DNA from 2 places in the Faecalibacterium longum genome. Region 2 is predicted to be linked to the other one. Evidence: riboswitches for the same ligand, from Rfam matches in the RefSeq annotation. Region 2 holds a riboswitch; the other holds the start of a gene.
What was found. Region 2 has a riboswitch for FMN ahead of ribD (bifunctional diaminohydroxyphosphoribosylaminopyrimidine deaminase/5-amino-6-(5-phosphoribosylamino)uracil reductase RibD). Riboswitches for the same ligand answer to the same signal wherever they lie in the genome.

Region 1 (7,428 bases), on a different contig from region 2:
CCTTCAGGTCAGCCAGACCCTTGATGCCGGTGGAGTCCTCCACCAGAACGGAAACGTAGTCGGTATAGTAGGGGGTGGAGAAGTCCCAGGTCTTCTTGCGCTCTTCGGTGATGGTGAAGGTAGCCAGAACGGCGTCGATGTCGCCGGAGTCCAGCAGCTCGCCGCGGGTGGCGGCGGTAACTGTGGTGAACTCAACGTCCACGCCGAGGTGCTCTGCGATCATCTCTGCGAGGCTGTCCTCGAGGCCCTTGTACTCGCCGGTGAGGGTATCCTGAAAGCTGAAGCCCTTAACTGCGTTCTTGACGCCCACTTTCAGGACACCGCGGTCCACGATGGCCTGGGTGTCAGCGCCCAGCGCTGCAGTGGAAGCGGCTGCGCTGCCGGTGGCAGAAGATGCCGTGGAGGATGCCATAGAGGCTGCGGTGGAGCTTGCAGAGCCGCCGCAGGCGGTCAGGGCAGCAGCAGCGCCCACCAAACCAGTGACTTTCAGGAAATCACGACGCGAGATCTTTTTCATAATAAACCACTCCTCTTTGTTTTTTTTTCGGCCCGAGCGGCTTTCCCTGTCCGCTCCGAAAACGGCCTGTTATCAACAACGGCGTCTCACCACAACTTGTGAGTCCCTGCCGTGTCAACCTTTGTTGTTCGTCCTCTCAGCGGACGATCTTGCTCAGGAACTGCCGGACGCGCTCGTTCTTGGGGTTGGTGAAGAAGTGTTCCGGCGTGCCTTCCTCAATGATCTGGCCGTCCGCCATAAAGACGATACGGTCGGCCACGTTTCGTGCAAAGCCCATCTCGTGGGTGACGACCACCATCGTGATGTTCTTCTCGTGTGCCAGCTTTACCATGACATCCAGCACTTCCTGGATGGTCTCAGGGTCGAGGGCCGAAGTCGGCTCGTCGAACAGGATGATCTTGGTCTGTGCGCAGAGGGCGCGTGCAATGGCGATGCGCTGCTGCTGGCCGCCGGACAGCTGCGGAGGGTAGACATCCGCTTTGTCCCGGAGGCCGACGACCTCAAGATAATGATATGCCAGCTCTTCGGCCTCTGCCTTGGTCTTGTGATGGAGCTTCATGGGTGCCAGCGTCAGGTTTTTGAGCACCGTCATGTGGGGGTAGAGGTTGAACTGCTGGAAGACCATGCTCATGTTGTCGCGGACGATCCTGGTCTTGTTCTTGTTGGTCAGCTCCTGACCGTCGATGTAGACGTGGCCGCTGGTCGGCTCTTCCAGAAAGTTCATGCAGCGGACAGTGGTAGATTTGCCGCTGCCGGACGGTCCGATAATGACCAGCTTTTCGCCCTCGGCGACCTCGAGGTTCACGTCTTTGAGGACGTGCAGGTCTCCGAAGTACTTGTCAACGTGTTCGAGTTTGATCACTGTGATCCCCGCCTTTCCCTATCCTGTTCTGTCGTCCGTGCTCCAGCGCCGCGGACAGCGCATCTTGTGCGGCTTTCCCGAACCGCACACAAAAACGAAAAAACAAAAAAGGCGCAAAGTGAATACATCCACTTAAGCGCCTTTGCTTTCGTTGGTTAAAGTATAGTCTTTTTTTGCTTGACTTTCAATCCATAAAGTGCAACAAAAATCAGAGCGGGTCAATCTGCATTTTGGAAAGCTGCACAAACATCGTACTTAAAATCCGTAAATCAGCGGGTCATCAGCAGGAGCAGCGCCGATGCGACGGCCTGCAGGATGAGCCAGCGGGCCACCACCTGCTCGTCGCTCCAGCCCATGCGCTTGCGCACATGGTCGTGCAGCGGGGTGAGGGTGTTCTTGAGGATGCTGATGTGGAGGAAGCGCTTGAAGCTGATCTTCAGGATGCCGAGGCTGCCGTCCACGATGAACACCAGCGCCGCCAGCAGGAAGGCGAACGGGTGGCCGCTTTTGAGGGCCATGATGGCGAGGAAGAAGCCCATGGCGCGGCTGCCGGCGTCGCCCATCAGGAGGCTGGAGGGCTTTGCGTTGGACCACAGGTAGGCCAGCAGTGCGCCGATAAAGACGATGGCAGCGGTGGAGTAGTCTCCCAGCTCCTCGCCGTAAGCCAGCAGGAAGGTGCCGATGCTCACCACCGCGAGGCTGGCGGACAGGCCGTCCACGCCGTCGGTGCAGTTGACCACATTGATGCTGGCCCAGATGAGGATGACGATGAGCAGCAGGTAGAGCGGATAGGCAATGGTGAAAGTAGTGCTCAGGAAGTTGACGCTCGTGCCGTTGAAGTTCAGGTAGGTAACACCTGCCACCACGGCGATGACGAAGTCGATGAGTCCCTTCTTGTACTCGTTCCACGCCGTCTCGGAGGCGTCGTCAAAGTAGCCCGACAGCATGGAGGCGATGAGCAGGACGGTATAAATAAGGTACTCCACCTTAAAAGGCACCACCGCCAGCGTCACCAGCGCGATGCAGAGCACGAAGATGAGTCCGGAACCCCGGGCCTTGCCCTTGGAGAGCTCGCCGTTGACGGCGAAGGCACGGCCATGGTCGTGGGGGAGCTTGTCGTGAAAGACCGAGTCCATCAGGGCGGTCAGGGCAAACGCCAGCAGGAACGCCAGCGCGTCCACGGTCTGCTGGCCGGTAGCTGAAATAAGCTGCAGCATATTTTGAACCTCTTTCAATGATATTCTTCTTACTCCGAGAGTGTATCACGCCAGAGCCAAAAAATCAATCGCCCGGTTTGACAATTTTCCTCCCCGTGCCTATAATAGTAAGATAACTTATCAACACAGAAAACAGGAGACGACATGACACTTTCTTTGGAGCAGCTCTCGGCCCGGATGCGGCAGGGCGAGGACATCCCGCTGTCCGACACGGCCCGCATCGCGCTGGCGCTGAGCATCCCTTCCATTCTGGAGCAGCTGGTGGTCACGGCGATGGAGTACATCGACGCCGCCATGGTGGGCCACATCGGCGCAGAGGCCACCGCCGCCATCGGCATCGTCAGCTCGAGCACCTGGCTGCTCCACGGCATCCTTGTGGGACTGTACACCGCGTTTTCGATCCAAATCGCCCAGTACCTCGGGGCCGACCGCCGGCAGGACGCCCGGGGCGTGCTGCGGCAGTCCATGCTCTTCAACCTCATCCTGGGTCTGGGCGCTGCGGCTTTCGGCGTCGGCATCAGCCGCTTCCTGCCCGGGTGGCTGGGGGCGGACATCTCGCTTCAAGCCGATGCCAGCGCCTACTTCGCCATCTGGTCGGCGGCCCTCCCCTTCACGATGGCCATGGGAATGTACACAGCCATGCTCCGCGCCACCGGCGACGCCCTGACGCCCAGCCTGATCAGCGTGCTGGTCTGTTTGCTGGACGTGGTGTTCAACTTCTTCCTCATCAACCCCACCCGGCAGATCCTGCTCTTCGGCCAGAGCGTCACAGTCTGGGGTGCCGGCCTCGAAGTCCCGGGTGCGGCACTTGGCACAGCGTTTTCCACGACCATCGGCGGTCTGCTGGCGCTGGGCGTCCTGCTACTGCGGGACGGCCCGCTTTGCATCCGAAAGCCCGGCAGCTGGCGCATCACTTCCGCCTGCCTGCGCAATCTCTGGCGGGTGGGTACACCGCTGGCCGCTGAGCGTGCGGCCCTCTCGTCGGCGCAGGTGCTGCTCGTCCGTATCGTCTCGGGCCTCGGCACGGTGGCCATCGCGGCCAACAGCCTCGGCGTCAGCGCCGAGGGCCTCTGCTACATGGCAGGCTACGGCATTCAGGACGCCTCCATCGCCCTCATCGGGCAGGCCGTCGGCGCACACCGCCGGGACATGGCAAAGCGGTTCGCCTGGCTCTGCACCATGATGGGCATAGGCATCATGGCACTGTCCGGCGTGGGGCTCTGGCTCTTCGCCCCGGCCCTTATGGGCATCTTCACGGCAGATGCCGCCGTCATCGCGCTGGGTGCGCAGGTCCTCCGCATCGAGGCTTTTGCAGAACCGATGTTCGGAGCCAGCATCGTAGCAAGCGGCGCGATGCAGGGCGCAGGCGACAGCACAGGCTGCTTCCTGCTGAACCTGTTCAGCATGTGGGGCGTCCGGCTCACCCTCGCCTTCCTGCTGGCTCCCCGGCTGGGCCTCGTGGGCGTCTGGGCCGCCATGTGCATCGAGCTCTGCATCCGGGGCGCGCTGTTCCTCATTCGGCTTGCAAGGGGCAAGTGGCTCGATAAGGGAGCACTGCAATAAAAAAAATAAACCTCTCCGTCATCGCTTCGCGATGCCACCTCTCCTACCGAGGAGAGGCCTTGGCAAAACCGGGAACTTTCCCTTTTCGCCAGAGGCTCCCCTCGATAGGGGAGCTGGCAAAGCCAAAGGCTTTGACTGAGAGGTTTTTCTTTTAATTACTTCCGGCCATGCAGGATGGGAGACAGAGGCTTATAGATGACCATGCAGAGCACGGCGTCCAGCAGACCCTTGACCAGCGTGAAGGGCAGGTTGAAGATGACGAGGCACTTTATGAGGCTGTCGGCAGAGGGCAGGATGGCCTGATACATGCCGAGGATGGCTTCCAGCGGCATATGGTAGAACTCCACATAGGCCGGGTAGGTGATGAAGTAGTTGGAGGGCACACTGAAGACGGCCATTGCGGCGGCACCCGCTACCGCGCCGAGGATGGCGGTCTTGCGGCTCTTATGATGCTTGTAGATGAAGCCCGCCACAGCGGAGAAGACAGCGCCCAGCATAAAGTTGCACAGCTCGCCGACACAGGCAGTGCTGGTACCCTTGACGACGATGTGGAGCAGGTTCTTCATGAAGCTGATGGCCACGCCGTACACCGGGCCGAGGGCGAACGCGCCCAGCAGGGCGGGCAGGTCGGAGAAGTCCATCTTGACGAAGGACGGGATGAGCATCGGGACGGGGAACTCGATGAACATCAGGATGAACGCCACTGCGCTGAGCATGGCGGCAACGGTCAGGTTGTGGGTCGTATCTTTTCTCATAATTTTCCTCCCGGGGCGGCTGCCCCATTCAAATAAAGACTGGAAAGCCCTTTTCTCGCTCGCTGGAACCGGGAAGACAAATGAAAACGCGCCCTGCCATAGCTTACACTATAACAGGGCGCGCACAAACAAATCAAATTGCCTGCCGTTTCTTGCATCCGGACTATACCGTTGGCCCCGGAGTCTCACCAGGTCAGCACTCTTTGGGAGTGGTCGCGGGCTGTACCGCCAGTGGGGAATCGCACCCCGCCCTGAAACGAACTTTCTTCGCAGAGTATAACGCGGCAGGTTTGTCTTGTCAAGCCCTTTTATGCATTTTTTAACAAGCCTCTCCCGATTTGCACCGCTGGCTGTAATATGATATACTGATTTTATTATTCGTCAGGAAGGTATCTGTTTCTATGCTTTTCACCATCAACGATCTCGGCTTTTCCATCGCCGGACTGCTGCTGGAAGGCTGGCTGGCCTTTGCAGCCCGGTGCGTCTGTGCGCTGGCCCTGCTGTTCATCGGCTGGGTCGTCAGCCGCTGGCTGCAAAAAAATCTCTTCCCCCGCCTGCTGAAGCGCAGCTGGCACTTTGCCTTTACGCACCCCCTGCTGGAAAGCTTTGCCCGCCCGGCGGCCCGCATCGCGTGGTACACCGGCATGTATCTGGCCCTGCGCAGCCTGCCCTGGGCCATCCCCGGCCTTGCGGCCCTGCTGCTCAAAGTCTACCGGATGATGCTGGTCTTCCTCATCGGCACCGGCTTCTACCACGCTTCCGGCATCGCGGCTCTGCTGCTGGCCTCGTCCAGCGAAGAAGTCCGCACCAACCGCACCCTGCTCACCCTGCTGGATAAAGTCTACAAAGTAGCCGTCGTGGTGCTCTGCGGCGCGACCATCGCACAGGAGAGCGGCCTGCCCGTGGGCAGCGTCGTGGCCAGTGCCGGTCTTATCGGCCTTACGATCTCTCTGGCCGCACAGGATATGGCCAAGAATTTCTTCAGCGGCGTGGTCATCCTGCTGGACAAGCCCTTCTCCATCGGTGACTGGATCACCGTCGGCGACGTGGAGGGCGAAGTGGTGGACATCAACTTCCGCTCCACGAAAGTCCGGGCCGTGGATAACTCCATCTACATCCTCACCAACAGCACCGTCAGCAGTGCCACCATCAACAACGCTACTCTCCGCAACAAGCGGCTCTACCGCTTCACGCTGGGCGTTACCTACGACACCACCCGACCCCAGCTGGAAAAGCTGATGGCCGACCTCGACGCCATGCTCAAGGCCAGCCCCGACACCTACGAGGACACCGCCTTTGTCCGGATGACCGGCTTCGGCGACTCGAGCATCAACCTGATGGTCTCTGCCTATCTGCGCACTGCCGACCTCGGCGTGTTTTTGCGGATGCAGAACGATTTGAACCTCAACATCATGGACGTGATGAAGGCCGACGGCGTGGATTTCGCATTTCCCTCCACGACGGTCTACCTCGCAAAAGAGAACTGACAGCAAAAAAGCCGATGCAGCTGCATCGGCTTTTTTGCTACAGCGCAATATCCAGCGCCATCATGAGGGCGAAACCCAGCACCACGCTGATGACGCCCGCCGGTTCGTCCTGCTCCACGGCTTCCGGTATCATCTCCTGAGCCGTCACGCAGACCATGCACCCGGCGGCGGCGCTCATGAGCCACGGCAGAGCCGCGCTCACCCAGCCCGCGAGGGCCAGCGCCAGCAATGCCCCCAGCGGCTCCACGAGGCCCGACGCAGCACCGGCGCAGAAGGCTTTCCGTCTCCCCTGCCCGGCCTGCACCAGCGGCAGGCTCACCGCCGCGCCTTCCGGGATATTCTGCAAGCCGATGCCCAGTGCAAGGGCCAGCGCCCCGCTGACGGCCTCCGGCTCACCCTGCAGGGCCAGCGCCGCCGCAAGTCCCACCACCATGCCCTCGGGCAGATTGTGGAGAGTCACGGCCAGCACCACCCGGCCCATCCGGCCATGCTCTTTTGACCCGGTGTGCATCAGCCGTCCGGCAGCCTCTTCCAGCCGCAGCAGGCCCACAGCACCCAGCACCAACCCCGCCGCCGGGGCCAGCCAGACCGGCAGTATCCCGGCCTCCGCCCTCTCGATGGCAGGCAGCAGCAGGCTCCACACGCTGGCGGCCAGCATGATGCCCGCCGCCATGCCGCAGAGCATCCGCCGGGTGCGGGGCTCGTCGGCCCGACGCACCAGAAAGACCCCCGCCGCTCCCAGCGCCGTACAGAGCGCCGGCAGCAGCAGGATGACCGCTGCAAACAGATAGATGTTCACATTGCATTCCCCCTTCCCACCGATGTATGCGGCGGAAAGGGGGAATGTGAAGAGAAAAAGCTCTCCTCATTCCGGCAGCTCATGCAGGGTAAATTCGTTTTTTGTTGTTTCCAGTATTCCCTCATCCCGCATTTTGCCCAGCTCTTTCGAGAGGGCGCTGCGGTCGAGGTTGAGGTGATCGGCCAGGCCCTGACGGTCGAAGGGGATGCGGAAACTTTTGCTGCCCGC
Region 2 (7,428 bases):
AAGCCCCTTATATGGCGCGTTTTCGGTCAATCGCTGCGTACGTGCGTACAGAGAAAGCCGACTGCTGCGTACACACGTACGCAGCAAAACACCCAAATTCTCCTTTATAGGGGGTCATACTCGCCAACTGTTGGGAGTAAGGTCGGGCTGCACAAGGGCTTCAATGCCGATAAAGCCCCGGACACGCCGCCCGGACGAATTGACGATGTTGTTGGTGGATTCCAGATTATACCTGCGCTGGTTGGCGATCAGCGCATCGCTGAACCCTCTGGCCTTGATCGCATTCAGGCTGTTCTCCTCGCACCACATCTTGTAGACCTCATACAGCTCTTTCGAGCTGGTGCAGGCATCCGCCTTCAGGCGGATGTAGCCCTCGGATTCGAGGAAATCAAACACATTGTTGTTGTCCCGCTTCACCAGTTCCCGGTTGCGCTTGGCACGGTCACTCTCGGTGAACTGGAAGCCATTCTTCACCAGCCGCTGCAAGCCCTCAAATGCCCACAGCAGGATGCCCTCGACCTCTGCCGCCATCTTCTCGGCAATGTCCGGGTCATCCACACGAGACAGGGGCTTATCCTTGGTGGTCAAGATGAGCTGACGACGATAGAAACCGTCCGAGCGGTCATACAATGCCTGCAAATCGCCATTGCTGAACGCCAGCAGGCGGGCGTACATCCAACCCTGATAGCTCTGCTTGCCCTTGCGCTCCAAGTCCATCTGCCCCTGTGCGGTCACGATGGACTTGACATAGTTGGTCTGGCGCAGGGCTTCCATCCGCATATCGTCGTCCACGCAGAGCAGGGTGTGCTCCAGGTCAGCACGGGCGAAGCGGTTCTCCGAGATCTTGCCGATGCTGCCATCCTTCATGTTGCAGCCGAACAGCCGGGACAGCACCACACCGATCTGCGACTTGCCCTCGCCGCCGTTGCCCTTGATGACCATCATGCGCTGGCCCTTATTGCTGGGAATCAGGCAGTAGCCGATGAACTCCTGCACGGTGGGGATGTCCTCCGGGTAGAGCAGGTCGGACAGAAACCGCAGCCAGTGGACGGGCTGGGCGGCTTTCGGGTCATACTTGACAGGCAGGCGGTTGCGCACGATCTCCGGCTTGCCCTCCTGAAAGGTACCGTCCAGATACAGGGTGCCGTTTGCCAGTGCGATGCGGTCGGTGACAGGCGGAAAGTCCTCCACCTGTGCCGCCAGTTTCAGCACGTCCACCACATTGGTGACCTTCTTGGCAAGGTTCGCCCCGACGTATTCACGCATCATCTCGAAGATCTCACACCGCAGGGGCATGGGGTCCACCATTCTGCCGTCCGGGGTGAAAAATGCGCCATTCGAGTAAAGCAGTTGGTGGATGCTCAGAAAATCGTCACAGAACAGGGATTCGTTGAAAAAACCTTTCTTGAACCATGCAGGGGTAAAATTACTCATAGGCACACCGTCCTTTCTTGGCGTTACGGAAAAACGATGTGATCATTTTGAGCACATCGTTTTTCTCCGCAACTGGGAAATCAACATCCTGCCGTTCTCCCTGCATGGCTTTCCTGCCCCCTTCCGGCGGCGTTTTCCGGCTCTCCCACTTGGGGGTCATCGCCGGGTATCCCATGCAGACGGTCATGCGGTTTTCAAGGTTCAACAGGCAAAACGGCAACAAAAAAGCCGTCACAAAACAGACCAGCCATGCCTTCGCTTTTTCTGGAAGGTCATGCTAGTCGGTTATGTAACGGCTGAAAGCCAAAATGTTCAGCCCCGCAGGGTCTGAACGAATATGTAAAAATATGTTATATTCAATTGTTGGGATAGATTACCACAAAAATCGAGCCGTGTCAACAAAAAGTTTTGGGAATACGCTGATTTCGGCAGGGTGCAAGAAAAAGCAAGGGAAACTTTGGCAAAAAGAGAGAGGGCTGGACGACGCCTACCCTCTTGACAAGGCAATAATAGTCAAAAAGTTTCGTACCCATCTTCATCCCGGTTTCGTCCCGGTTTGCAGAATGCCCTTGCAATCCGAAAGGAGCCGTGCTATAATGCCGCTGTAATTGAATCAGAAATCTTCAGGGCAGGGTGCGATTCCCTACCGGTGGTACAGCCCACGAGCCGTAAGGCATGATTCGGTGAAACTCCGAAGCCGACAGTACAGTCTGGATGAAAGAAGATACCAAGCGCAGAGCCCGCACGGTTCGGCGCTTGTGGAGGCTGCTCTGGGATGCGTTTGCATTCTGGAGCTTTCTTTTTTGCACAAGGGTCCCTTGTGTCTTTTCGGCTTGCCCTGAACGTTTTTGTTCAGGGCTTTTTCTTTTGGAGGCAACACGATGAACGACAAAGAGTATATGCGTCTGGCTTTGCAGCTTGCAAAAAAGGGTTGCGGATGGACATCTCCCAACCCGATGGTGGGTGCCGTGGTCGCAAAAGAGGGCAGGATCATCGGACAGGGCTGGCACCAGAGATACGGTCAGGCTCATGCGGAGCGCAATGCGCTGGCATCCTGCACCGAAGATCCGCAGGGAGCGACCCTGTATGTGACATTGGAGCCGTGCTGCCATTACGGAAAGCAGCCGCCCTGCGTGGATACGATTCTGGACGCGGGCATTCACCGGGTGGTCGTGGGTTCTGCTGACCCGAATCCGCTGGTGGCTGGAAAAGGAATTGCAATCCTGCGCGCACACGGCATAGATGTGACCGAAAATGTTCTGCAAGAGGAATGCGATGCGCTGAACAAGGTATTCTTCCACTATATCACCACAAAACGCCCTTTCGTTTCCATGAAATACGCCATGACGATGGATGGAAAAATCGCCACATACACAGGCGCTTCTAAATGGATCACCGGGGAAATTGCCCGGAATCATGTTCAACGGCAGCGACACCGATTCCGCGGCATTATGGTGGGAGTCGGAACCATCCTAGCAGATGACCCGCTGCTGACCTGCCGGATAGAGGGTGGCCGTGATCCCGTCCGGATCATCTGTGATACACATTTGCGGACACCGCTGCAATCACAGGTGGTCATGACCGCCAAACAGGTTCCGACCATTCTTGCGACCTGCTGCGGCGACCCGGAGAAGCAGGCGGCATATCAACAGGCCGGGTGCCGGGTCCTTTGTCTGGAAGCGCATTGCGGTCATGTGAATCTTCTGCAACTGATGGAACAGCTGGGGCAGGAGCAGATCGACAGCATTCTGCTGGAAGGCGGCGGAACCTTGAACTGGTCTGCACTGGAAAGCGGCATCGTGCAGCAGGTACAGGCTTACATTGCCCCGAAGCTGTTCGGAGGAAGGGATGCCAAAGTACCCATTGAGGGTGCAGGTGTCCCGCTTCCGGATGCTGCATTCCGCCTGAAGAACAGCCGATTGGAACAGCTTGGCAAAGATTTCCTGATCGAAAGTGAGGTGGAGTACCCGTGTTTACCGGAATCGTGGAAGAAGTCGGAACAATAAAATCCATCAATCGGGGACAGCATTCTGCCGTACTGACTGTTCGTGCAAAAACGGTTCTGGAAGAAACCAGAATCGGTGACAGCATCGCCGTCAACGGCATCTGTCTGACCGTCAGGCAGCTCTTCCCGGATAGCTTTGCTGCGGATGTCATGCACGAGACCTTGAACCGCTCTGCACTTGCACAGCTCACCGTTGGAAGTGCTGTCAATCTGGAACGTGCCATGCCGGCCAACGGACGTTTTGGCGGACACATCGTAGCAGGCCATGTGGATGGCGTCGGACGCATTGCTAATATCCGAAAAGACGATACGGCTATCTGGTACACCATTCATGCAGATCCTGCAATCCTTCGCTATGTCGTTGAAAAAGGCTCTATCACAATAGACGGTATCAGCCTGACCGTGGCTGCGGTGGAACCTACGGGCTTTTCCGTGTCCACGATACCGCACACCGTCCGTCAGACGAACCTGAACCAACGGCACAAAGGGGATTTTGTCAATTTGGAAACCGATGTTGTTGGAAAATATATCGAGAGGCTGCTTCCATCAGAAACACCGAAGCAAAACACGCTCACAAAAGAAATGCTGCTGCGCTGCGGCTTTTAAGGAGAGTTTACGATGAACTTCAATACCATTCCCGAAGCTTTGCAAGACCTGAAGCAAGGAAAAATCATTCTGGTAACGGATGACCCCGACCGTGAAAACGAGGGGGACTTCATCTGTGCTGCCGAATTTGCCACCACCGAAAACATCAACTTTATGGCGACCCACGGCAAAGGTCTGATCTGTATGCCGATGTCCGAGGCTTTCGTCCAGAAGCTGCAATTTCCGCAGATGGTGCAGTATAACACCGACAACCATGAAACGGCATTTACGGTGTCCATCGACCACGTTTCTACTTCTACGGGCATTTCTGCCGCAGAGCGTTCCATTACGGCGATGGCTTGTGTGGACGATCACGCAAAAGCAGAAGATTTCCGCAGACCGGGCCATATGTTCCCCCTTCTGGCAAAAAAGAACGGTGTGTTGGAGCGCAACGGTCACACGGAAGCAACCGTTGACCTGTGCCGTCTGGCAGGGCTGAAAGAATGCGGCCTGTGCTGCGAGATCATGCGGGAGGATGGCACGATGATGCGCACCGCTGAACTGGCAAAGCTGGCAGAGCGTTTCCAGATCAAATTCATCACCATCCGTGATTTACAGGAGTACCGCAAGTGTCACGATAAACTGGTCGATCAGGTGACGGCAGTGAACCTGCCCACCAAGTATGGCACCTTCAGAGCTTATGGTTTTGTGAGCCGCCTGAACGGAGAGCATCACATTGCACTGGTAAAAGGTGACATTGGCGATGGAAAGGATATTCTGTGCCGCGTCCACTCGGAATGCCTGACAGGAGATACATTTGGCTCTTTGCGTTGTGACTGCGGCCAACAGCTGGCCGCTGCCATGACGCAGATCGAAAAAGAAGACCGGGGTATCCTGCTCTATATGCGGCAGGAAGGCCGGGGCATCGGTCTGATCAACAAGCTGCGTGCCTATGAACTTCAGGAGCAGGGCATGGATACGCTGGAAGCCAATCTCGCTCTTGGGTTCCATGGAGATGAACGGGAGTATTATCTCGGCGCACAGATCCTCCGGGAACTTGGCGTAAAAAGCCTGCGCCTGCTTACCAATAACCCGGACAAAGTATATCAGCTCTCCGAGTTTGGGCTGGAGATCTCCGAGCGCGTACCCATTCAGATGACGGCGACCCCGTATGACCTGTTTTACCTGAAAACGAAGCAGGCACGGATGGGGCATCTTCTGGAATATTAACAACGAAAGAGGTATTTAAAAATGAAAACATTTGAAGGTAAGCTGGTTTCTCAGAACATCAAGGTCGGTATCGTAGCTGCCCGCTTCAACGAATTTATCACGTCCAAACTTCTGAGCGGAGCAATGGATGGTCTGCTCCGGCACGATGTGCAGGACGCTGATATTCATGTTGCATGGGTTCCGGGTGCTTTTGAGATCCCACTGGTTGCCTCTAAAATGGCAAAAAGCGGAAAGTATGATGCTGTGATCTGCCTTGGTGCCGTGATTCGCGGTTCTACCAGCCATTACGACTATGTGTGCAATGAGGTTTCCAAAGGCATTGCCACGGTCTCGCTGGAAAGCGGGGTTCCCGTCCTCTTTGGTGTTCTGACCACCGAAAACATCGAACAGGCCATCGAGCGGGCAGGCACCAAAGCAGGTAATAAAGGCTATGACTGTGCAGTCAGTGCCATCGAGATGGTAAACCTGCTCCGGGAAATGGATACCGCCGCAGAGTAAAATACACGCAGGAGTTTGCCATGATCGTTATAAAGACCCGACAGCCTGACCCGGAATTAGAGCAGAAGATCCGGATGCTTCTGGAACGAGAGCACATCGAGGCAGAGCAAATATCCATTGATTCATGGGAGAAGTTGGTTCTTCCGGGGCTTACACTGGACGGAATGACCCACGAAGTGTCGTGCAACGGCAGAAAAGTCTCCCTTACACGACTGGAGTTCGATTTGCTGCTGATGCTTGCCTCCCACGAAGGACAAATCTTCTCAAAAGAAGAGCTTTTCCGTGCTGTGTGGGGACAAAACTGTGACGACACCTTAAAGGTCGTGGCAAATACCGTTTCCAATCTGCGAAAGAAGCTGGCCGGCTGCGGTAGCTTTATCCGCACTACCCACGGCGGCTATGCTTTTGTAAGCCAAAAGGAGAACGACCCGGCATGACCAGGATCTTATTTATTTGTCTCGGAAATATCTGCCGAAGCCCGATGGCGGAGTATGTGATGAAAGACCTTACGTCCAAGGCAGGACTATCCGAGCAATTTGAAATCGCATCAGCCGCCACCAGTGCATGGGAAATCGGAAATCCGGTCTATCCTCCTGCACGGCAGAAGCTGGCAGAACATGGCATCGACTGCAACGGCAAGACCGCCCGGCAGATGACCCGGCTGGATTATGCACGGTATGATCATCTGATTGGCATGGACGAAAGTAATCTGTGCGACATCCTGCGGCTTGTCGGCGGAGACCCACAGCATAAAGTCTCGCTGCTGATGGCGCATACGGATCATCCCCGTGAAGTGGCAGACCCATGGTTCACGGGAGATTTTGAAGCCACATGGCAGGATATACTGGAAGGATGCACGGCATTGCTTGAGGAACTGCGCTAAATTGGCGTAAATTTTGGCGTATGCCAAATCAGGAGTGTTTGACACTTGCCAACGACAAATTGATTTAACCACAGGAGAAGTTGCCTGTCAGCATAAAATCTCTATACGAAACAAAAAGCGGCAGCTACGTTGTATTTTCACAACATAGCTGCCGCATTTTTGCGTTTGGGGTTCAGTGTACCTACTACACCAATCCGCCTATTCGATTCTTACACCACACCGCTTTGTAAGGCTCCTTTTCGGGAAAACGTCCCAAAATTGGTGTAGTTGTGGTGTAGTACCGCAGATGTTGCTTGAAATCCGTTCAAAATTTCATCGTACCTGCGTTTTAATTTTGTGTTTTACTGCTCAATCGGCTTCATCGTGGGGAACAGCAGCACGTCACGGATAGAAGCGCTGTCCGTCAGCAGCATGACCAGACGGTCAACACCGAAGCCGAGGCCGCCCGTGGGAGGCAGACCGTACTCCAGAGCGTTGACGTAGTCGTAATCGACCTGTGCCTTGCAGTCGGGCTCGATGGCCTTGCGCTCGGCGACCTGACGCTCGAAGCGGCCCTTCTGGTCGATGGGGTCGTTCAGCTCACTGAAAGCGTTGCCGTACTCGGTGCAGTCGATGAAGTACTCAAAACGCTCGGTGAAAGCGGGATCATCCGGCTTGCGCTTGGCCAGCGGGCTGATCTCGACGGGGTAATCATAGATGAAGGTGGGCTGGATGAGCTTGTCCTCGACGAAGGCGTCGAAGAACTCGGCCAGGATGGCGCCCTTGGTGGGAACCTCGGGCAGCTCCACATGGT

Region 1: it holds a riboswitch for FMN, as region 2 does, so the genes downstream of both, AAAU26_RS14065 (ECF transporter S component) here and ribD (bifunctional diaminohydroxyphosphoribosylaminopyrimidine deaminase/5-amino-6-(5-phosphoribosylamino)uracil reductase RibD) in region 2, are expected to answer to the same signal.

What each region holds. Positions count from the first base shown of each region.
Region 1 is NZ_JBBNIH010000177.1:48,030-55,457, reverse strand. It holds gene AAAU26_RS14085 (transporter substrate-binding domain-containing protein) at 1-517, opposite strand, end outside; gene AAAU26_RS14080 (amino acid ABC transporter ATP-binding protein) at 654-1,379, opposite strand; gene AAAU26_RS14075 (MraY family glycosyltransferase) at 1,649-2,596, opposite strand; gene AAAU26_RS14070 (MATE family efflux transporter) at 2,741-4,159, shown strand; gene AAAU26_RS14065 (ECF transporter S component) at 4,315-4,914, opposite strand; FMN riboswitch at 5,057-5,177, opposite strand; gene AAAU26_RS14060 (mechanosensitive ion channel family protein) at 5,316-6,401, shown strand; gene AAAU26_RS14055 (ZIP family metal transporter) at 6,439-7,074, opposite strand; gene AAAU26_RS14050 (Crp/Fnr family transcriptional regulator) at 7,267-7,428, opposite strand, start outside.
Region 2 is NZ_JBBNIH010000157.1:15,239-22,666, reverse strand. It holds gene AAAU26_RS09980 (DNA primase family protein) at 115-1,434, opposite strand; gene AAAU26_RS09975 (hypothetical protein) at 1,427-1,669, opposite strand; FMN riboswitch at 2,050-2,164, shown strand; gene ribD (bifunctional diaminohydroxyphosphoribosylaminopyrimidine deaminase/5-amino-6-(5-phosphoribosylamino)uracil reductase RibD) at 2,316-3,440, shown strand; gene AAAU26_RS09965 (riboflavin synthase) at 3,404-4,045, shown strand; gene AAAU26_RS09960 (bifunctional 3,4-dihydroxy-2-butanone-4-phosphate synthase/GTP cyclohydrolase II) at 4,058-5,254, shown strand; gene ribH (6,7-dimethyl-8-ribityllumazine synthase) at 5,276-5,752, shown strand; gene AAAU26_RS09950 (winged helix-turn-helix domain-containing protein) at 5,773-6,189, shown strand; gene AAAU26_RS09945 (low molecular weight protein-tyrosine-phosphatase) at 6,186-6,635, shown strand; gene lysS (lysine--tRNA ligase) at 6,977-7,428, opposite strand, start outside.